2 regions of the Clostridium sp. JNZ X4-2 genome follow, and region 2 is predicted to be linked to the other one. Evidence: riboswitches for the same ligand, from Rfam matches in the RefSeq annotation. Region 2 holds a riboswitch; the other holds the start of a gene.

Region 1 (12,295 bases), 900 kb from region 2:
TTCCTTTATTTCATCAACCTTATCAAGTTTCTCCCAGGGCAAATCTATATCGGTTCTTCCAAAATGTCCATAAGCCGCTGTTTTCTTGTATATGGGTCTTCTCAGATCCAAATCTCTTATGATAGCTGCTGGTCTTAAATCAAACAGCTTATTTATAATTTCTATTATCTTCTCTTCAATGATTTTCTCCGTACCAAAGGTATCCACACTTATAGATACCGGTCTTGCCACACCTATTGCATAGGCAATTTCAACTTCTATTTTGTCTGCCACACCTGCGGCCACTAAATTTTTTGCTATCCATCTTGCTGCATATGCTCCTGATCTGTCAACTTTCGTAGGATCTTTTCCTGAAAAAGCTCCTCCCCCATGCCTTCCGTATCCACCGTAGGTATCAACTATTATTTTTCTTCCTGTAAGTCCTGAATCAGCCTCTGGACCTCCTTTTACAAATCTTCCTGTAGGATTAACAATATATTTTGTACTAAAGTCTATAAATTTTTCAGGTATTACTTTTTTTATAACCTCATCTATTATGTCCTTTTCAATTTGTTCGTGTCCTATGCCTTCTTCATGCTGGGAGGATATCAAAACTGTATCCACCCTTATAGGCTTTTCACCTTCGTATTCTACTGTAACCTGAGTTTTTCCATCCGGCCCAAGATAAGGAATAATTCCATTTTTTCTTACCTGGGCAAGTTTCCTTGAAAGTTTATGGGCTAATGATATGGGAAGTGGCATGTACTCTGGAGTTTCATTGGTGGCAAATCCAAACACCATTCCCTGATCTCCCGCACCAATTGCCTCAATAGTATCTTTTTCTCCTCGTTTGGCCTCCAGAGATTCATTTACCCCCAGGGCAATATCTGAAGATTGTTCATCTATGGAGGTTATAACAGCACAATTGCTGGCATCAAACCCAAATCTGGAATTATTGTACCCTATATCGCTGATAGTTTGTCTAACTATTTTAGGTATATCCACATAAGCTTTAGTTGATATTTCACCTACTAAAAGCACTAATCCAGTATTTACAACTGTTTCACAAGCCACTCTTCCATACTTATCCTGTTCAATGACTGCATCTAGAACTGCATCAGATATTTGGTCGCAAATCTTATCAGGATGTCCTTCTGTTACTGATTCCGATGTAAATAATCTACTCACTTTAAACCCTCCAATTTATTTAAATATTTTTTATGCATAACTCTAATACGAACTTAAAATGAAATTTTTTAAGAGTCTCTTATCTTCTTACTGCAAAACAACTTATATAAAATTACAAGTGCCAGTACCCATACCGGTATGACATAAAGAGCCACCCTGGTGGCAGGTAAAAATCCCAATGAAACAACAATGGCCAACAGATATATTATAGTAATATAGGATGATATAGGACACAGCGGCATTTTAAATTTGATTTTCTCACCTGCTGCAGATTTTTCCTTTCGAAACTTCAGCTGGGTTATTAGAATGGTTCCCCAGGCAGTCAGAATAGCTATAGTTGTCACTGAAGAAATATATCCAAAAACCTTTCCTGGAACAAAATAATTCAATATTACAGCAATTACTGCTACTCCTGTGCTGAAAAGTATTCCTACATAGGGTACTCCGGATTTATTCACTTTACCAAATACCTTTGGTGCATTATTATTCAGAGCCAAACTATAAAGCATCCTGCCATCCACATACAGAGCACTATTCATACCTGAAAGAGCTGCCGTTAAAATAACAAAATTTATAACTGATGCAGCTGCAGGAATTCCAACTTTGGAAAATACAAGTACAAAAGGACTTCCATCTATTCCAATTTTGTTCCATGGATAAAGCGCCAGCATTACAGTAATAGACCCTACATAAAAAATAAGTATACGCCAAAACACATCGTTTATTGCCTTGGGTATTGATTTCTGAGGTTCTTCTGCTTCACCGGCAGTTATACCAATAAGTTCCACACCTCCAAAAGCAAAGGTTACAAAAACAAAACATAAAATAAATCCCTTAAATCCATTGGCAAAAAATCCACTATTATCCCATATATTAGACAATCCAACAGAATGTCCAGCATTATTAAATCCTAAAAATATAATCAATATTCCAAAAATAATCATGCATATGATAGCAACTACCTTTACAAGGGCAAACCAGAATTCAAACTCACCGTAAGCTTTAACACCAATTAAATTAATTGCAATCAGTATTAATAAAAATATTAGGGCAGTAAGCCATTTTGGAAATTCAGGCAGCCAAAACTGAATGTAAATTCCCATTGCTGTAAGTTCAGCCATAACAGTAGCTGTACATTGAAACCAATAAGTCCAGCCCGAAAAGAATCCTGCAAAAGGCCCCAGATAACGAGTTGCATAAGCACTAAATGATCCTGAATTAGGCTGGTCTACAGCTAATTCCCCCAATGCCCTCATAATCAAGAAAATAAATAAACCACCTATTAAGTAGGCTAAAATAATAGCAGGTCCACCTGTTTTAATAGCATCAGCAGATCCATAAAATAAGCCTACTCCTATAGCACCGCCAATAGCAATCATCTGTATATGACGATTCTTTAAATCCTTTTTTAATGGCTGTTGTTCTAAATTTTTGCTCATTTCATACCTCCATAAAAAACTAATATAAAAACTTCCTACTTGAGAAAACATAGGAAGTTACATTTTATGTTTCTCATCTTTCAGGACTTACCTGCTGGAATTAGCACCATTGATTATATAATGCATAATCAGGTTGCCGGGTATCATAGGGCCAGTCCCTCCACCTCTCTTGATAAGAACTATCATATTTAATTTTAAATTTGAAGTCAAAATAAAAAACTTCCTGCTGAGAAACCGCAGGAAGTTATATTTCCTCTGTTTCTCATCTTTCAGGTTTTCACCTGTTGGATTTAGCACCGTTGGGTATATAATACATACCAGGTTGCCGGGTATCATAGGGCCAATCCCTCCACCTCTCTTGATAAGAAATTTTATATTTTGATCTACAAACATCAAACTGATTATATTTACTATATAATTTTTAAGCTCTCTTGTCAATACATATTAAAATAATAATCTCAATATTGTCAGCATCATTTGTCAGTTATCCCTTAATCATACAAACTTTTACTGAAGTATCTGTCTCCCCTGTCCGGAAATACAGTAACTATATTACCTCTATCTATAGTTTCAGCCAGTTTTAATGCTGCCGAAAGAGCTGCTCCTGAGGAAGATCCCACTATTAATCCTTCTCTTCTTGCAAGTTCCCTAACTGCGGAAAAAGCTTCATCATCATTTACTTTTATAACTTTATCCACTAAGTCCAAATCCATAGTATCCGGCAGGAAATCATTCCCTATGCCTTCAATGGCATAACCGTGTTCTTCAGTACCTCCACCAAGAGTAGAACCTTCCGGATCAGCCAGTATAGCTTTTATATGGCTGTTCTTTTCCTTTAAATATTTTGCTATACCCGTAAAAGTTCCCCCGCTGCCTGCCCCGGCAACAAAATAATCTATTTTCCCCTTCAGCTGTTCATATATTTCAGGACCTGTTGTAATATAATGAGCCTTGGGATTATCTGCATTTTCAAATTGCCCCAATGATATGGAATTGGGTATTTCATTTAAAAGTTCCCTGGATTTTTCTATAGCTCCCCTCATTCCGCTTTCCTCAGGAGTATGAACTATTTCTGCCCCAAGTGCTTTCATAAGCACCTGCTTTTCTATTGAAAACTTTTCTGGAACTGCAAATATTACCTTATATCCTCTATTTAATGCTCCTAGTGCAATTCCAAGCCCAGTATTTCCAGCTGTAGCCTCTATTATTGTATATCCTTTCTTTAATTTTCCCCTTTTTTCAGCCTGCTTTATCATATAATCGCCAATTCTATCCTTTACACTGCCTCCTGGATTAAAATTTTCAAGCTTTGCATATATATTGACTCCATCTTTTAAATCAAATTTATTTATTTTTAGTATAGGTGTTTCTCCTATCATTTCTTTAATATCATCAAAAACTTTCATATAAGATTCCTCCATCTAATACTTGTTAAATTCATTTATTATTTTTCAAATTCCGGAATTTTGAAAAACAAAAAACCTTCTGCCTCTTTACAGAGGCAGAAGGTTACTTCCGCGGTTCCACTCTGTTTAATAATATAAATCGTAAAAATAACAAACAAAATACGATAAATAAAATAAAACTTTTATTGGTACAATCATACCTCAACATTTTAACGGTTGTATCCGCTGAAATCTACTTCAATTCAATTCAGTGCTCCAAGATGCACTTCAATTACTCTCCGCTAAAATTTCCTTGCACCTAATGGAAATTTTCTCTAAATAGCATCCTGTAATTTACTCTTCTTATCATTGCAATTTTTAATAACCTCATAATACTACATAAATATAATTTAATCAAGTATTATTTTGCATTTTAAATAATTTCAACTTTATATATTATAAAATATCACTGACCTTTAAATTCTCCGATATTATAAGTTCCGGCTCAGTATCTTTAACAACTTGCTCTACTGTAAGTCCTTGTGCTATTTCTTCCAGAAGCAGTCCCTCATCTGTAACCTTTATTACAGCTTCATCAGTAATAATTAAGTTCACTGCTTTAACTGCCGAAATAGGCATGGAACATTTTCTCTTGATTTTAGATGACCCATCTTTGGCTTTATGTGTCATGGCAACCACTACCTTTTTAGTACCTACCAGTATGTCCATAGCTCCTCCCACTCCAGGTATATATTTATCATTTCCACATGGCACTGCCCAATTGGCTATATTTCCTTCTGAATCTACCTCTAAAGCACCTAATATGGTTATATCTACATGTCCACCTCTTAAAATCAGAAAAGCTGTATCTAAATTAGCAATGGAACAACCGGGCAGTGCATTTATTGGTCCTCCGCTTGCACCGCAAAAAAATGGACTGTCCTCATTTTCTTTTACATCTGTTCCAAAATTCAAGACCCCGTTTTCAGACTGCAGCATAACATTTATTCCCTTTTCAATATAGTTGGCTGCTAAAGTTGGAATACCAAATCCAAGGTTTACTACCATTCCATCCTTTAATTCTCTGGCAGCTCTTTTTGCTATCTTATTTTTTATATTCATTTGAAATTCCCCCCCGCTTTTAAGTTGTCCAATTAAATATAGATTATTGTAGTCTACTCCATACCTTTCTCATCTTACTCTGACATTCTTCATAACTGTATCCTACACATATTGCATCATTAAAAATTCCCGGCGTTTGAACTATCTCCGGTTTGATTTCACCGGCTTCAACTATTTCTTCAACTTCCACAATAGTTATATCTGCCGCTGCTGCCATCAGCGGGCTGGCAGTAGGTGCACCGCTATAAACAAGATTTCCCATTTTATCTGCCTTTTGAGCTTTTATTATAGCTACATCTGCCTTTAAAGGAGTTTCCAATAAGTATTCCCTGCCATCTACTTCTATCTTCTTTTTACCTTTTTCAAGCAAGGTTCCCAGTCCTGTAGGTGTCAGCACTCCACCTAATCCAGCAGCAGCACACCTTATCTTCTCAATTAGGCTGCCCATAGGATAATACTCCACTTCTATTTTGTTATCCATATATTGTTTTACAGCAGTAGGATTGGTTCCTATATGAGAACCTATAAACTTTTTTACAAGCCCATGATCAAACAGCAGTCCTATATCAAATCCTCCTCCTGGAAAAGAATTTGTTGAACATATAAGTGTCAAATCACTTATATTAAGTTCTACCAATTTATCAACAGCCATCAATGGTGTATTGCTTCCAAGAAATCCCCCAATCATAATGGTTGAGCCATTTTTAACATATTTCTTTATTGCTTCCTCCATATCTAAAAATTGCGGCATATTATATTCCCCCTTATAAAATAAACAGCCCAAAATCAAACTAGTGTAATATGATTACACTATATTATTTTATTGTAAACGACTACTGCTTGTCAATATCTTATATCTGCTGATTTCTAAAATGAATCTTGTTTAGTTATAATAATTAACCTAAGATTAAAAAGTCACTTTTATCATAAAATATGATAAAAGCGACTTTTATTAATTATTTCCATATTAATTTGGATAATTCAGCCTTTCATCCGGGATATCTGTCAAAACTTCTTTGAGAAATTTATCTGCCCAGTATTTCGCCATAGGAAGATTCATGTCCAAATAATTTCCACAGTCTTTTGGATCAGCTCCAGGTATATCTCCTTGAAAATTTAATATGAACTTATACATCTCCACCAGCAAATCCACAATATCCTTTGACTCATAGTCTCCATGCAAAATCAGATAAAATCCCGTTCTGCACCCCATGGGTCCAAAATATACGGTTTTATCTCCATAAATACTGTGATTTCTCAAAAAAGTTGCTCCTAAATGCTCAATGGTATGAACTTCCGCTGTATTCATAACAGGTTCATCATTAGGGCTTGTCATTCTTATATCAAATGTGGTTAGAACTACCTCTCCATATTTATCTTTTCTGGAAACATAAACACCTGGTATCAGTTTTAAATGATTGACAGTGAAACTTGAAATTTTATCCATGTAATATCGCCTCCTGTAGCATTTATTATACATCATGTTCAACCTGTAATCAATTATTCAGTTTTACCCTAATGTCCGAATACAACAGCTATTTCAAAGCCGGCTCTACATGTATAATTGCATATTTTATTTTAAATTCACTGCTCAGCATGCTTTCTATCTTTTCCGTAATACTATGACTTTCAAGTACGGTCAATTTGGAGCTGACGCCTATTACGATATCAAGTAAAATGTTGTTTCCATGTACCCTGGCCTTTACATCCCTGACACTGTCTACGCCTTCAACTTGATTTATTTTTCCAATTATCTTATCCAGCTGCCTGCTGTCAAAACCATCAGTTAAACTTTGGGCGGACTCCTTGAAAATTCCCATTCCTGTTTTTATTATCAGTATTCCCACTATTACTGCTGCCAGTGGATCTATCCAGGGAAAACCAAACTGCGATGCTATAATTCCACAGGCAGCCCCAAGGCTGACCCAGGCATCTGAAAGATTGTCCTTTGCAGCAGCCATAAGTGCCATACTCTTAATTTTAACTGCCACTTTCCTGTTATACCTGTACACTACATATACCAATACAGTACATACAATGGAAACCAATGCAGATATCATATCCGGTGCCTTGGCCTTGAAAAATATAGTGGAGTACACTGCATTGTAAAAAACCTCTGCTCCTACAGCTATCATTATCAAAGAAGCAACCAGGGTAGATACCGTCTGTGCTCTCAAATGTCCATAGGCATGATCCTCATCGGCAGGTTTTCTGGATATTTTAAGTCCTATAACAATGGCTAGGGAAGCTATTATATCCGTGGAATTATTAATGCCATCCGCGAAAAGAGCTCTGGAGTGAAAAAAATATCCTATACTGAGCTTAAATAAAGATAAAAACACATATACTATAACATTTACCTTAGTTCTCTTTTCTGCAATTTTAAGATCTTTATAATCCTCTTCCATCTATTCTCTCCTATAAAACCTACATTTTTGAAGCATTGCTCCACTCCACTGCCTTTATTATATTTAAAAGTGTCCTGTTTACTGGAGTATCTACTCCATATTTTTCTCCCAGTCTGCATACAGTTCCTGCAAATATATCGACTTCAGTTTTTCTGCCATATTCAATATCCTGACACATTGAAGTATTGCTGCGGGGAGGCATGGAAGCAAGTACCTTATTCCATTTTTCAATATCCCCTCCGCTTAAATTTATGCCGATTTTTTTGGATAACCTTACCACTTCCCACATGGCAGATTCCATAAGCTCTTTCGCCGCGCCTACAAATTGAAATACTCCATAATTCTCTCTTACAACTGCTGAAGCCTGATTTATCCCCACATTGATCATAAATTTATACCACAGGGAGTGCATCATATCCTTTGGAATGCTGTAGGCTATATCTGCCCTGTCAAAAAGTTCTTTTATCCTCTGTACTTTTTCCGAGTAAATATTATTTGTTTTTTCGCCAAAAACTATATTTCCGTAACTGGAAAAGGAGATCTCATTGCCCTTTCGGTTTCCATCAATGGCAATACAGAGGGCATAGAGCATTTTATCCATTCCATATTTTTTCCCTATTATCTCTTCGCTGGTAATTCCATTCATAAGAGATATTATAATTGTATCTTTCCCAACTTGATTTTTCATATCCTCCACAGCCTGACAAAGTTGATATGACTTTACTGAAACAATAATCAAATCTGCCGGTTCTGTTTTTTCTTCCGGATCCACATATGTAAAGTCATATCTTTTTCCATTTATTATAAATCCATTTTTCTTATATCTTTCAGCCCTTTCTCCACCTGCTATGACTTTTAATCCTGCTGGATTCAAGTCATACAATTTACTGTCATATGCACATCCAATAGCCCCCATTCCTATGGCAGCTATATTTTTTATACTGTTCATAATGTATCCCCCTCCATTCAATATTTACTATATTACATTTACAATAATATAATAAATTATATATAAATAACAATATACTCTCGGTTAATTTATTTCTATTTTTACCCTGCTTCCTCCCATTCCTGCCTCAGCAGGAGATACTATAAGTTTTACCGGCATTCTTTCCTTGATAACTTCCAAATGGCTTATTATTCCTATTGATAATTTGTCATTATGAATTTTTTCCAGGGAATCCATAACTATTTCAAGTAAATTATCATCTAGAGTACCGAAACCTTCATCTAAGAAAAACAGTTCCAAAGGTGCTGTGCCCTTTAACTGTATTTGAGCAGATAGAGCCAGTGCCAAAGCTAAAGATGTCACAAAAGTTTCACCTCCTGACAATGTGGAAGCATCCCTCTTTTTCCCCCCATTTTTATAATCCCTGATAAAAAATCTTCCGTCCTCATCAACTTCTAATCCATAATTTTCACAGGTAATCTGCCTCAATTTTTTATCTGCTTCCAGGGATATATATTTCAATTGATTTCCAGCCACAAACTCCACAAATTTTTTACCTTTAAATAATTTTTCCAGATCATCTAAAAGTCCTAATTCATGTTCCATTTTTTCTTTTTTTTCTAAAAGAACCTTTAACTCTGATAACTTTATATTTATAGAATTTACCTCTTCATTTATTTTTATTTTAGCTTCATATAATTTATTCAATTCATTATTCTTTTCATTTTTATCCTGCTGCATTTGGATCCACTGGCCTTCTGTTAAAGTTTTACCCCCTGTATTTTTATAGAGATTTTCTATAGTGACATTTAACTTTACAAGAAAATCCTTATACTCCTGTATCTTTTCCCTTAGTTTATTCATATCAAGCCTGTTCATAAAAAACTTTTTAACTTCATATATGTCTTTAAATGGTTGCTCTTTCAGAGCTTTTTCCAGACTTTCCCTCTCTTTTAAATTTCTTTCGTTTAAATTGGCTAAGCTGCTATGGGCAGCTATTATCTTATTATTATATATATCATAGTCCTTCTCTATTTTCCTATTATTTTTTTCTGCTATTGCATATTCACTTTCTATCTTTTCTATGGAGTCAGATATCCCTTTATTAAGATCTTCTAAATCCACTATCTGCCCCACTTTATTTTTTATACTATTTTCTTTTTCACATATGTTTTTGTCTGTTTCCTGAAACTTTGCCTGTTTTTCACTTAATTTTTCTTTTAAATCTGTTACTCTGCTGTTAAGTTCTTCTTTTTCATTCCGTTTTATATCTAAATCATTTCTAAATTTTCTTATTTCACTTTCCAGCTTAATTCTTTCTTTTTCTTTATCATTTATTTCATTTGACCTGCTTTTAAAATTTTCTACTGATAGTTCAGCTTTTAATGACGACAATTGTTCTTCCATTATTTTCAGTTTTTCTTCCTCAGTGTTTAAATCTTGCTGCAATCTTATCAATCGAGACTTATTTTGCTCTTGTATAGTAATTTCTCTGCTGTAATCAATATCCATAGAAGTCTTTTCCTCTTTTAAAATTTTAATCTTTTTCTCCAGAATACTTTTTTTGTCGTTAAATTCAATTATATTGTATTTTAATTTATGAAATTCACACTGGAGAATACTTACTGAAATCTCTTTAAAGTCCTCTCCTAATTCTTTAATTTTTTTCTGAATTTCTTTTACATTTTTTTCTTCTGATAAAATATTTGTCTGTATCTTTATTATCTCTTCAGTTAATTTCCTGCTTTTATTTTCTTTTTGATTTAAATCAATTTCTAGTTTTTCTAAACTACTGGTGTCAATTATATTGAAGCTTTTCACACAATGATATGCCGAACCGCAAACAGGACATGAATCACCCTCCGACAGTGTATTTTTTAAAGTATTTGCCAAATCATCCCTTTTAAATTTTTCCACCTTTTCACTTACTTCCTTAATTTCACATTCCAAATCAGATTTTATGCCACACTTATTCTTCAATTCTTTTTTTAAATCTTGAACAATACCTTTGCTTTTATCTTCAGAATTTTTGTAATCTCTGTATCTATCACATTTACCTTTTACAGAAGATAAATTGGCTTGAAAAACAAGCAGGGTGTTTTCATCCCCAGGACACATTTCCAGCAGTTTATTCAATTTCCTCATATTATCGTCCAACAACTTTTTCTTTTCTTCAATATTTTTTAGTAAAATTTCCCCTCTGCCAGCTGCAGCTTTCATATTCATCTGACAAGTTTCTATATCTTTACACAGGCTATTTTTTTGAACCATAATATTCTCATAATTAATTAACATAATCATTCCTTTATTTATTTTTCTTTTATACTCTTCAGGTATTTTCAAAATTTCCATTGTCTCTTCTTTTTTCCTGATATTAACCAATAGCTCTTCAATATAATTTTTATCATTTATCATTTCATTATTTTTATTTTGTAAATTTTTCTTCAAATATTCAATATCTTTCTTCAGCAGCTTCTTTTCCTGCTGTAATCGGTTCAATATTATGCTTTCTTCAACAGCATCTGAAATTTTTTGTTGTTTTACCCTTAATTCCGGCAGTTCCTTATCTTTTTTATCCCTAATTTCATTTAGTATTATCCCTGTTTTATTTTTATTTTCTCTTATAACACCTATTTTATTATTTAAATTTAACAGTTCCTTTTTTATGGTCTTTATTTGATCAAGTGTATTTTCAAAGTTATCCATATAGGGTTTAATCTTTAATGCTCCTTCAGCCAAACTAACCTTTTTTTCCCATTCATTTATCTGACCTTCTTTTTCTCTTAACAGCTTGCGTTCATTGACTTTTTCATCTAATTCCAATTGAAGCTTCCATAATTCTTTTCCATCATTAAATTTTTGTTCAACCACATTATATTCTATTTTACATCTGCCATACTGTTTTTCTATTCTTTCCAGTTCTTCAGCCTTTTCTTTCAAGTTTTCTGCCCCAATGCCTTCATAACCCTTCAGCTGGCCCTGCAGCACACTGGCCTTTTCTCTTTCTTCTTTACTTTTTGCACTTAATTTAAATGACAGATCATCTCCATATTTTTGAAGGCTGAACAATCTTTCAAGCATATTTCTTCTGTCTTTTCCCTCTAATTTTAAAAATTCACTAAACCTCCCCTGGGGAAGTACCACGGTTCTGGTGAAATCCTCCAGCTTAAGCCCCAGTATTTCTTCACATCTTTCAGTTACATTCTTAGCTCCTTCTTCCAATACCTTTTTTAATTTGCCGGTAACATCCATTATCCTGGCAGATTTACTTCTCACCTTTCCAGTTTTATTTTCTCTCTTAAATTCTCTCTCTACTATATAGGTTTTTATTTTCTTTTCAGATATTTGAAATTCATAGCTTACATTTAGGCTGTTACAATTTACATTCATAAAATTAGAGCTTTTTCTTGCTACTTCACCATACAGGGCTAAAGTAATTCCATCAAGTACAGTAGATTTCCCGCTGCCGGTAGATCCGAATATACCAAATATACCTTTGCTGGTCAATTTTTTAAAATCAATTTCCTGGGCTTCCACAAAACTGTTTAATCCTTTTATTTTAAGCTTAATAGGTTTCATTGCCTTCTCCCTCCCTAATAATAGATAATAACAAATCTATTACCTCTGGCCGGGGTTCAACCTTTCTTTCTTTTAAGTAAAACTCCCTGAAAATCTCTTCAAAAGACTTATGTGAAAAACTATTTATATCTATATTTTCACTATCCTTGTTTTTTATTTTTGGAACAATCTCCAATATATCTTTTTTTGTAGTTTTCATAAATTTTATTTCATCTTCTCTTATATATCTATCAGAAGTTACCTCTA
Region 2 (12,295 bases):
CTGCTGAACAAAGATAAATTAATTGATAAAATAATATCTTCCAAGACAGCAGATAATGGATGGAGCATCACTGACAAAGCGGATACGGATATGACGGCCATGGCTCTCACGGCTCTGGCACCTTATGCAGATAGGCAAGATGTAAAACAGATTATAGATAGTGGAATTGAAAAACTTTCTTCCATGCAGGACAGTGATGGAGGATATTCTTCCATGGGTACAGAAAACAGCCAGAGTTTATCCCAGGTAATAATAGCTCTCTGCAGCAACGGGGTGGATCCTGCAGGAAGTGAGTTCACTAAAAATGGCAGGAATTTAATGGATATGCTTTTAAGCTATCAGGTTGACGGAGGGTTCAGCCTTGACAAACAGACCGGTTATAATTCCCTTTCAACTGAACAGGCTGCTGAGGCTCTGGAAGCCTATAAGCTGTTCAAGGAACAAGGCACTGGCATATATGTATCAAAATAGAAGAATAAGTGCGAAAAGATGATCTCTATATTGTATAGAGGTCATCTCTTTGCATTTCTTTGCATTTCATCTTTTTCAATGAGTTTTATGTTGTAAAGCTAAAAATATAAATCCCAGCCTTCTTCTTTAACCAGGTAATCTGTCCATGCAGTATTATTTTTTGATTCAATTATATATTTAATATCCTTTAATTGATGTGTCAACCATTTTCGAAAATGTCCCAAAATAAGTGAAACATTAGCACCAATAATCAATTGGTGCTCTACTTATTTTAAGTCCTAATTTTAGGTACACTAAACATACCTACTGCTTGATATTTTTTTAAAAAAATGCAGAGGTCGTTTTTGAATCTATTTATTTTAAATTAACATTAGCAAGTCTTACTTGCCCTATGCGCTTGCTTTTCTAGATATGCTTGGAATGATGCTTGCTTCCAAGGGTGACTCATTGGTGGCAGGTAGCGCTTATGTTTTTTAGGGTTATCTTCTACAAAATCAAAATTCTTTGACTTAGTTTCATGAACCTGTAATTCTTCTAAACCATATATTTTATTGCCTACACTGACGTATAAACCATCATTAAAGGCTTTTATAACTAAGGCATCAGTACCTTTTCTAAAGTAAATAGGATGGTTGTTGGCATCAACAAGTTTATAATACTTATTATTGAATTTTACACAATGTCCACAATCAATCTTACGATCTGCTAAAACAGCAAGTGTTAAATTAATTTTATCAATAGATGGTTGTTTTTCAAACACAGATTTGGTATGATTGATTTCAAGAGCAAATTTGGTATTGAATTCTTTTATGTAGTGATTCAAGAATTCATTTGCCTGTTCCAGGCTTGTTACACCTGCTAGCTCAAGTTCTAAGGGTAATCGTGATTGTAATGTTTGGAATAGGCGTTCTACACGACCCTTTGCTTGAGGGACACTACTAGTTTTAATTTCAATACCTAATTGTTTGCAGGCATATCCAAATTGTGTAAAGGTATCCTCCTCTGTAGTTGGAGCTTTCTTTTGTTTGTATTCAAATACAGTTCTTCGATCAGTGAATAACATATATGGGATACCGTATTGTACAAGAATCTGATTCAATACATTGTAATATCCTTTCAGGGTTTCCTGTTCATCAAAGTACCCGCCAACAATAGCACCAGTTGAATCATCAATGGCTATGTGGAGCTGGGATTTAGTGTTTCCAAACCAAAGATGTAAAGATGCATCCATCTGGATCATTTCACCAAAGTAAGCACAACGTGGTCGGCGCGGATGAGCGTCTTCAATAGCAATAATGGATCTATCAATTTCTAACTTATCGTCTGTGGATAAATTGGAACTTTTTTGTTTCTCTAGTAATTCCATTTTCACCCTCATTTTCGTAACACGACAGGCTTTGGGAGATATGATATGTTCAGCCATAAGGATTGTGTTAATAGTGCTAGGAGCAATAGAAATGCCTTCATAAGCAGCTAAAAGCTCAGAGTAGTGTGTAAAGTTTGCTCCATGATATTTAGTTTGATATAAATCAATAATTTTACGTCTAGTCTCTTCTGAAAAGCAATTGATAGGCTTGCGGCCTTTATTCCCGTGGACAAAGAAATCCTTGCCCTTAGCACAATATCCATTTACCATTCTATTCACATGTCTAACAGAACAATCAAGACGAATAGCAGCAGCTTTCTTATTACCATTGGTTTCTACTAATTTTTTAATAATCTTATATTTAAAATCTTCTTTCATACTTAATTCTACCTTTCTAATTATGTCCACCTCATTTCTTATTGTCATGAGGTATATTCTAACATTATTTTTTATTTATTTGGGACATAATCGCAAATGGTATACTAAGACATTATCACAAATCAATCATATTATATATTTAATATCCTTTAATTGATGTTGACAAAAAAGATAAAAGCTTGTATAGTATATACAAGTTATACATAGACTGTTTAGCTGGAAAAGCTGGAGGTCAGATTTTAATTGTGTATTTAATTTAATAGTGGATTCTTATCAAGAGTGACTGAGGGACTGGTCCTATGACGTCCAGCAACCTAAATGCGATTTATTATATTGTATTTAACGGTGCTAATTCCAGCAGGTTAAACCTGAGAGATGAGAAATGGAATTGAGCTTCTCATAGGTTTACTATAAGAGGTTTTTTGTGATTTTAGATATAATTTTAAAATGATGTACTTAGTTGACCAGATATACTAGAGACTATGCAGGTTCATTTATTGAATGCTGCATGGTCTTTTTTTAAAAAAATTTTTTGAAATAAGAAAATAATTTCGGGTATTAATGTGAGGTTGTGGGGAATTGAGATTAAAGAGATAAAATTTGATTTATGAGCTGGAAATTGAAGTGGCAGAATTATTGAAAAGTATAAGAAATTATAAATAACATTTAAATTGGAGGATGATTTTATGAGTAAGGAATTTAGAATAGGGACAAAAGCTGTACAATCTGGATATTTCCCTAAATCAGGAGAATCAAGAGTAGTTCCTATAGTACAGAGCACATCTTACAGGTATGACACATTTGATGAAGTTGGAAATGTTGCAGCAGCAAAAACTCCGGGATATTTATATACAAGGATAGGAAATCCTACAGTTACTGATCTGGAAAAAAAATATGTGGAATTGCAGGGCGGAATTGAAGCAGTAGCAACATCTTCAGGGCAGTCTGCTGTGGTCTATTCCATAATAAACATAGCTAATGCCGGTGATAACATTATTGCAAGTTCCAAATTATATGGGGGAACTTATAATCTTTTTAATGCAATTTTGCCCAAGTTAGGTATCAAGGTATCTTTTGCTGATCCGGAAGCCTCTGAGGAAGAAATACTATCTCTTGCTAAAGAAAATACTAAGCTTATATATGGAGAAACAATAGGAAATCCAGGGCTTAATGTTCTTGATTTTGATAAGTTTTCATCAGTGGCAAAAAAACTGGATATACCATTTGCTGTAGATAATACTATTGCTACTCCTTATTTGATCAATCCATTTGAATATGGTGCCAACATTGTAGTACATTCAACAACTAAATATTCAGATGGACATGCAGTAGCTTTAGGTGGAATAATCATTGATGGTGGTAATTTCAATTGGGCAAATGGAAAGTTCCCTGACTATACAACTCCAACAGGGCCAACTGATTTAATATTTGTAGATGAATTTAAAGAAAGAGCATTTTCCGGTAAGTTAAGAGTAAATCTAGTTGAAGAGTTTGGTGCAGCACAAGCTCCGTTGAATGCATTCTTAACAATTTTAGGATTGGAAACTTTGCATTTAAGAATGGAAAGACACTGCTCAAATGCATTAAGTCTGGCTAAATACCTCTCAAGACATCCTAAAGTTGAGTGGGTAAAGTATCCTTATCTGAAATCGGATAAGGAGTATGATAGAGCTAAAAAATATTTAAGAGGAGGTGCTAGTGGGATTTTGACTTTTGGTGTAAAAGGAGGTATTGAAGCGGCAAAAAAAGTAGGGGAGAGTTTAAAGGTGGCTTCCATAGTTGTTAATCTGGGAGATGTGAGAACATATGTGATTCATCCTGCAAGTACAACACATATTGCACTTAATGAAGAGCAGCAGAGATCTGCAGGTGTAACACCTGAATTGATTAGAGTATCTGTAGGAATTGAGGATATTGAAGATATAATAGCAGATTTTGAACAAGCTCTAGATAAAATCTGACATATGCAGATTAGAAAAATATATTCTCTGGAGGTATATATATTATGTGTAACAGTATAGAATATAAATCTGAAACGTTTTTTTACAGAGATCAGCAGAATGTAAAACTTTTTACTAAAAAATGGTTGCCATGTGATGAATCTAGAATAAAGGGAATTATACAGGTAGCACATGGAATGGGTGAAACTGCTGATTATTATAGGGAATTCAGTGTGAATATGGTTAAATTGGGTTTTGCCGTATATGTTAATGAAGCCCGTGGTCATGGGAGGACAGCGGGAAACATAAATGAACCATCTTATGAAGAAAGTGCAGGTTATATGGGTGAGGATGGAATATCGTGGATGGTAGAAGATATTAAATTATTAACGGATATTATAAAAATTGAAAATCCAGGGTTACCAAATTTCCTTTTAGGACATAGCTTGGGATCTGTGCTGGCTCAGATATATGCATATAAATATGGAAGTAAAGTAAATGGGATTATATATTCTGGAACTACCGGGCCAATTGATGGAAGAAGAATAGAAAAATTGATTGAAGTAGTGGAAGAAGAGGTTGCCCAGGTTGGAAGAAAGGGTAAAAGTGTAAAAACTGCAGATTATTTTTTTAGACATTATAATGATAAATTTCAGCCTGCAAAGACAGATTATGACTGGCTCACCAGTGACTTCACCATGCTTGAAAATACATTAAGCTCTCCTTATGCAGCCATAGATTATAAAGTTGGATATTATGAAGATTTCATCTATGCTTTAAAAAATTTGCATAGAGAAGAAGTTATTAAAAAAATACCTAAAGATCTGCCTATAATTTCCATATCGGGAAATGATGATCCTTTTGGGAACTACGGAGAAAGCATAAAAACACTATTTCAGACATATAAAAAATTTGGAATAAAGGATACAACATATAAAACATATAAAAATGGAAGGCATGAGATGCTGAGGGAAGTGAATAGAGATGAAGTAATCAGGGATCTATATAATTGGCTGTGCAGCCATATATAAAAAATAACTATAAATTGCTCACTGGAAAACCGGAGGCTTTAAGCAAAACATTTAATTGCTTAAAGCCTTTTTTATAAAAAATAATTTATAATATGGAGGAAGATAATATGGTATATGATAATAATTCGGGACTAAAATTGAAGTGCTTGGAATTTAAAGATTTATTTGCACAATCTATCGCAACTATTGGACCGTCAGGTGGGCCTTTAGTAGCAATTCCCATGGTAGCAGCCAGTGCGGGAAATGGAACATGGCTATCTTTTGCTATTGCTGTTATAGGAGTGATTTTTATAGGTAAAAATATTAACTGTTTTGCAAGAGAATATTTAGGAACAGGGTCGTTATATGGATATATCATAAAGGGTATAGGACCGAGATTCGGTATAATTGGTGCATGGGCACTTGTTATTGCATATATTGCTTGTGCTGCTTCAGTTGCACCTTTATTTGCCAGCTACTTAAATGTAATTATAAATCCAATTGGTATTTATATTCCATCGGTATTGATTATTGGTATAGTTTCATTTGCAGCTTGGTTTTTAGCATGGAAAGATATTTCTTTATCATCCAAGGTTATGCTTTATATTGAGATTGCTTCATTGATAATAGGGGTCATACTTGCTTTTATTGTAGTTTTTAAACTAGGCTCAAATGTGGATGCAGCACAATTAAATGTAAAAGCATTTTCTGGTTCAGGAGTTATGCAGGGTACAATTCTGGCATTTATGTGTATGGTAGGTTTTGAAAGTGCAACTATGCTTGGAGATGAAGCAAAGAACCCTTTGAAAAATATTCCTAAAGCGGTGACATTAAGTGCCTTTATTGCAGGACTTTATTATATTGTTAATTCCTATGTGTATATATCGGCATTTAGGTTTTTAAATGATAAATATACCACAAGTCAGGCTCCTGTGACAGAAGTGGCGGCTCATTTTGGAGTATCCGCATTAGCGGTATTATTGACAATAGGTGCCGTTGTCAGTTCTCTTGCAGTGGTATTAGCCAGTATAAATGCTGGTGCCAGAGGATTATATGAAATGTCTAAAAACGGTATTTTAAATGAAAATATATCAAATACACATAAAAAAAATAGAACACCTCATGTGGCAATAGGTATTGTATCTATTATAACATTTGTAGTACCTACAATTTTAACTTTATCAAAAGTTGGGCTGTCGGGAATTTGGGGATTAGTTGGCAGTATAAGTTCCTTGGGGTTTTTAACCACTTATCTATTAATTGATATAGCAGCTCCCATATTCTTGTATCATAAAAAGAAGTTAAGGGCAACAAATATAATTATATCAGTAATTGGAGGCATTAGTGTGCTTATACCGTTTATAGGCAGTGTTTATCCAATTCCAGCATATCCTAATAATCTACTTGTTTATATTTTTATTGTATTACTGGCCAGTGGTTTTATCAGGTTTTTATGGAAATGCAGAAAACAACCGGATATTATCTTAAATATTAACCGGCAGCTTGATGATAATTATAATAGCTCCCAAAAAGAAAGGGAAGGCCAATATAAAGACAAACATAATATGGCCATATAAGTTATCACCTGGAAAGTGTTTACAAAAAAGTCATCACTATTGAGGTGCTGACTTTTTTGCCTATTCAGTGGCCGAACTTGAAAGCTTTCTTCATGCCACTTTTTTGAGAAATTTTATTTTATTTGAGGAGATGTTTTCCGTAAAGATAAGATTAAAAACTATGTAAAGTTATAATTTCATATAATTTTAATATAAATAATATAGTATACTATAAATTTTGGTCAGGGTGGTAAATATGTCTCATAGAAAGGTAATTGAAGATTATTATTGTGATATAAATAACCTGACAGATTTATTGTCTAAATTGACAAACTGTTATAGATTGCTGGTGGGAGGTGCGGGAGAATTGAATTCCATTGCAGCGGCACATAAAAAGGATGTTAAGGATGCACTGCACAGGGCAGATGAGCTGGGTGATGTAATTGACAAGATCATAAATGCAATAGATAAATCTACTGTGGAATATGCTCAGTACTGTAAAATGAGGACTGAAATTATAAAGAAAAAGATGAAATTTGAATATATAGAAACAGAAATAGATGAGGAATTGTTCATCAATAGTCTGGATGAGATAGATAACGACATGAAAGAGGAATAAGTATAAAAGTTTATCTATACTTATTTCTCCTTTATGATTTTATAAATTAAAATTTCTTGAATCTATGTTTGCATATCATCAAATAGGAAAGTACTATAATGAGTAAGATTGTAGCTTCTTGGGGAAGAGGATGTCTTATTGTGATTAAACAATAAAGTGCCATGAACATACCTGCAAATGTTATTGGGATTCCAAAGAATTCTCCGTCAAATTCAGTGACATTAAATCTTGCCAGTCTGTATGCCCCGCATATTGGCAGTAACAATACCAATATATAACCTAGCAAACCCATACTGGAAAAATTATAAAGATTAAAGGCAAGAACCGAAGGCGCCACTCCAAAGGAAACTGAATCTGCAAGAGAATCCAATTCCTTACCCAAATCACTGGATACATTTAGAAATCTAGCAACCCTTCCATCATATCTATCAGCTAAACATGCAAGCAGTATGAATAAACCGGCCCATATATAATTTTCTTCAAAAGACATCATTAGAGACATTATACCGAAACTAAGATTACCAAGGGTAAATGCATTTGGTACAGTGCTTTTAGCTATTTTTATTTTAGCCATAGTAGATCACTCCTTAAAATAACACCAGGGTTAACGCATGAGTAAACAAAGTGTTAAAATGCCTAAAATAGTAAGTTTGGAGCTTCTTTTAAACATATTATTGTGGTATTATAAATCATATAAATTTATATGAGGTAAAATACCATGGTAAAACGTAAAATGTTAACACATTATTTTGGACTTATAACAGATCAAAGACAGGATACAAAAATTAAACATAACCTAACATCAATATTATTCATAGCTGTAGTTGCAACATTAGCAAATTGTGACAGCTGGGTGGCTATAGAAGATTTTGCAAACGACAGGATCGATTTCTTCAAAAAATATCTGACTTTGCCATATGGGATACCTTCTCATGATACCTTGCAAAGAGTTTTTGAATGGATTGACCCAAAAGAATTTAGAAGTAGTTTTATGAAATGGATAGAAGAAATATCAGCAAGTTTGAATGGATCTATTATAGCGATTGATGGAAAGACTGTATGCGGAGCACGTAATATAGCTGAAGAAAAATCAGCAATACATATAGTAAGTGCATGGGCAAGTAAATATAGAATAGTTATAGGACAGGTAAAAACTGCCGAAAAAAGTAATGAAATTACGGCTATTCCAGAACTTCTAAAATTACTAGATATTAATGGATGTATTGTAACTACTGATGCAATGGGATGTCAGAAAGATATAGTAAAAGCGATAGTGGATAAGAATTCTGATTATGTGCTTGCACTAAAAGGAAACCAGAAGCTTTTTTATGAAGAAGTTAAAGAATATTTAGATGATGCAGTAGAAACGGGCTTTAAAGGTATTCCATACAATTATACAATGACAGTAGATAAGGGACATGGAAGAAATGAAGTACGAAAATACTACATTACAGAAAGTATAGATTGGCTCAGTACACGCAGTGAATGGAAAAGTTTAAAAAGTATAGGAATAGCTGTACGAAAGAGTGAAGAAAAAGGGAAAATAACAATAGAGAAAAGATACTATATAAGTTCTCTACCGGCTGATGCTGTAAAATTTTCAAATGCTGTGCGTAAGCACTGGGGAATTGAAAGTATGCATTGGGTACTTGATGTAGTGTTTAATGAAGATTCTAACAGGACAAGAAAGGAACACAGTCCAGAGAATCTATCATTACTTAGGAAGTTTGCACTTAATATACTTAGAAATATAGAAACAGAAAAACCTATGAGTGGCCCAAGGAAAAGGGCTAAAGCAATGACAAATGAAGATTTTCTTGATTCAATTGTAAAGCATACATTTTTGGCTTGATAAAATAGGGCTTATTTTTGATGTCACGGGATATATCCAATAACAAGGACTATCTGGTTAATTAAAAAAAAGCTATTGGTTCATACCACCATATGTGAAAATTTAGCAATGATAGAATTTATTCCAGAGTTTATCTGGGACATAAGAGATTATAACTTTTCATGCGTTTGCCCTGAAAATAACACAATATTTTATTGCCTAAGCTGAGTAAAAAGTATATAATTACATAAGCTAATTATAACTCATTTTATGAAAATAGTTAAGTAATAGATTGCTTTTTTGTGTAAAGTTTATAAATTTTTATTAAAAAAATATGTTTTTTAAGGCTTAATTAAGCTATAGAGTTTTTATAAAAAGGATAGTTGAAGATTTATGAAAAAAAATAAAAAAAATATTGGTAAATATATGATATCTGCATTTTTGATTTTAATTATTATAATACTAGTATTTATTTATAAAGATAAATTATGCTCTATAAATACATATAATATTAGAAGTTATATACAAAGTTATGGAAAATTTTCGGCTCTTATCTTCGTTATCATGTATACTTTAAGACCGCTGCTTATTATATTTCCAGCATCGCTTATGTCAATTATTGCAGGAAACATATTTAATTCTCATATAGCTATTTTACTGAGTATGATTGGATGTTTCGGATCGGCTACAGTAGCTTTCTTTTTATCTAGGTTTTTTGGACGTTCATTTGTCCACAGGATTTTAAAAGGCAGGGCTTTGACATTGGATAAAAATATAGAAAAATACGGCTTTAAAATTATGACCATAATGAGATTGTCTTTCGTATTTCCCTACGATCCTTTAAGTTATGCATCGGGGCTCACAAAAATGAAGTATAGTGATTTTATCCTTGGTACATTGATAGGAACTTTACCGGAAATGGTGACTTACTCATTAATGGGAAAAAATCTGGGGAATCCTTTTTCTGTTAAATTCATATTGCCAATAATGATTTTATGTGCCATAGCCTTTTGTTCTATATATATACATAAGAGGAAATCTAAAAATACCAATAATTTATAAGCAACATAATCCTTAACTTAGGACATAATACACTGTGTAATCTAAATTTAAAGGGGTGTTTTATAAATGAAGGTTAAAGATATAATGACTAAATCTGTAATTAGCTTGAAAGCTGACGATACCATAGAAAGAGCAGCTGAGATTATGGAGCAGAATAATATAGGAGCTGTTCCAGTATGTGAAGGAAATAAAATTATAGGGATTATAACGGATAGGGATATAGCTATAAGGTCAGGAGTTAAAGGTGAGAGTTATAATTCCAGAACAGTAAGGGATATAATGTCTTCAAATCCCGTAACTGCTTCTCCAGATATGGATCTCAGGGATGCTTCCAGAATAATGAGTGAAAGACAGATAAGAAGAATCCCTATAATAGAAAATGAATCTATTGTTGGAATTGTATCTTTGGGTGATCTGGCAACCAATACCGGGACAAATGAGCAGGCAGGAGATGCTTTAAGCAATATATCACGTCCGGGTATATCTTAAAATTAGAATTTAATAATTTATAAATAAATCCACAGGAATTACTAAGTAATCTTGTGGATTTATTGCTTCAGGTGATATAATATCAGGTGACATAAGCAGAGATTTGGAATCTTTGGTTTAATATGAATAGATTAATTAATACATATTTTGTCAAGTTTATATAATAGGAGAGTTTAATATGAATAAAGTAAAATTTATTTATAATCCGTATTCCGGAGAAAATACCATAATATCCGATATAGATAAGGTGATTAAAATACATCAGAAATATGGATATGAAATAGTGCCTTTTAGAATCAGTTTTGAGGTTAATATGAAAGAGGCTTTTAAAGGAATAGATGAAACCTATAAATACATATTGGTGGCAGGAGGAGATGGAACAGTAGATACTGCTGTAAACCATATGAAAAAGTTAAATATAAATATACCCATAGCTATTCTTCCCGTAGGTACTGCCAATGATTTTGCAAAGTTCATAGGTATACCTGAAAATGTTGAAAAAGCTTGCGAGCAGATAGTAAACAGTGTGCCAAGAAAACTGGATCTGGGCAAGGTAAATGACAAGTATTTCATAAATGTGGCCAGTACAGGACTGTTTACAGATGTTTCTCAAAAGACAGATGTAAATTTAAAAAACACAATGGGAAAATTAGCTTATTATGTCAAGGGTCTGGAACAGCTTCATAATCTGAGAAAGCTTAGGATAAAAGTTAAATCTGAAACTGCATTTTTCCATGGAGACATGTATCTTATGATGGTATTTAACGGGCAGACTGCTGGAAATTTGAAACTGGCCTATAAAGCAAAAATAGATGACGGACTTTTAGATGTTATAATAATAAAGGCGGGCATGATAAAGGATACTATTACACTATTTATAAAAATGCTCAGGGGAGATCACCTGGAAAACACCACAGGTCTTATATATTTTAAATCAAATAAAATAGAAGTGGACTGCAGTGAAAATATAGTAACTGATATAGATGGTGAAAGAGGTCCTGATTTTCCTCTTCTAATAGAATGTATAAAAGGCGGAATAGAGGTTTTAGGAGTAAATATGGATTGAAAAGCTAAACATAATACATAGTTTTTGTTTAAAATAGTAATATAAGTTGGGTAATATTAATAAATATAAATTATAGTGCTGTTAAAAGAAGGAGAATATATGGTATTTTACATTTATATTTGTCTGCTGCCTGTTATGCTGATAATGATTATTGAAGGGTTTATATGGATTAAATTTTTACCGGTAAAGGTGAAAATCATGACCTTTTTTATTTTAATAGCCATGATGTTCAGGTATATATCTATTTTTATTTTATTTTTATCCAATAATATTAAATACTTGTATATGCTTAAGATACCCTTTTTCTTAAATCTAATTGCAATTCCCCTAACGGCTCTCACTGTGATGTATATTTTTATGAGGAAGGACAATACAAAATTTTATTATATATTTGCAATATCTGCAATACTATTGGGGTATTATGGCTTTATTATGTATAGCTGCGGAGTCGTTCTGGAGAATGTACAGCAGTACCAGGCTGTACTGGGATATACCATGTATCTTACC

Evidence for each region. A riboswitch is a leader RNA that binds a small molecule or an ion and turns the genes downstream of it on or off. The one in region 2 is predicted to bind S-adenosylmethionine.
Region 1: another riboswitch for S-adenosylmethionine. It lies ahead of ACYUJ6_RS10715 (amino acid permease); the one in region 2 lies ahead of ACYUJ6_RS15130 (O-acetylhomoserine aminocarboxypropyltransferase/cysteine synthase family protein).

Annotation. Positions count from the first base shown of each region.
Region 1 covers NZ_CM142685.1:2,235,483-2,247,777, forward strand. The annotation lists gene metK (methionine adenosyltransferase) at 1-1,167, opposite strand, end outside; gene ACYUJ6_RS10715 (amino acid permease) at 1,236-2,606, opposite strand; SAM riboswitch class I at 2,677-2,785, opposite strand; SAM riboswitch class I at 2,866-2,974, opposite strand; gene ACYUJ6_RS10720 (PLP-dependent cysteine synthase family protein) at 3,098-4,012, opposite strand; gene ACYUJ6_RS10725 (3-oxoacid CoA-transferase subunit B) at 4,448-5,113, opposite strand; gene ACYUJ6_RS10730 (CoA transferase subunit A) at 5,157-5,864, opposite strand; gene ACYUJ6_RS10735 (S-ribosylhomocysteine lyase) at 6,081-6,560, opposite strand; gene ACYUJ6_RS10740 (cation diffusion facilitator family transporter) at 6,649-7,521, opposite strand; gene ACYUJ6_RS10745 (ketopantoate reductase family protein) at 7,541-8,470, opposite strand; gene ACYUJ6_RS10750 (AAA family ATPase) at 8,555-12,049, opposite strand; gene ACYUJ6_RS10755 (exonuclease SbcCD subunit D) at 12,036-12,295, opposite strand, start outside.
Region 2 covers NZ_CM142685.1:3,131,653-3,143,947, reverse strand. The annotation lists gene ACYUJ6_RS15140 (prenyltransferase/squalene oxidase repeat-containing protein) at 1-471, shown strand, start outside; gene ACYUJ6_RS15135 (ISNCY family transposase) at 842-2,215, opposite strand; SAM riboswitch class I at 2,483-2,597, shown strand; gene ACYUJ6_RS15130 (O-acetylhomoserine aminocarboxypropyltransferase/cysteine synthase family protein) at 2,902-4,176, shown strand; gene ACYUJ6_RS15125 (alpha/beta hydrolase) at 4,221-5,186, shown strand; gene ACYUJ6_RS15120 (APC family permease) at 5,294-6,742, shown strand; gene ACYUJ6_RS15115 (hypothetical protein) at 6,978-7,340, shown strand; gene pssA (CDP-diacylglycerol--serine O-phosphatidyltransferase) at 7,387-7,914, opposite strand; gene ACYUJ6_RS15105 (ISAs1 family transposase) at 8,059-9,192, shown strand; gene ACYUJ6_RS15100 (TVP38/TMEM64 family protein) at 9,565-10,233, shown strand; gene ACYUJ6_RS15095 (CBS domain-containing protein) at 10,300-10,722, shown strand; gene ACYUJ6_RS15090 (YegS/Rv2252/BmrU family lipid kinase) at 10,901-11,788, shown strand; gene ACYUJ6_RS15085 (hypothetical protein) at 11,888-12,295, shown strand, end outside.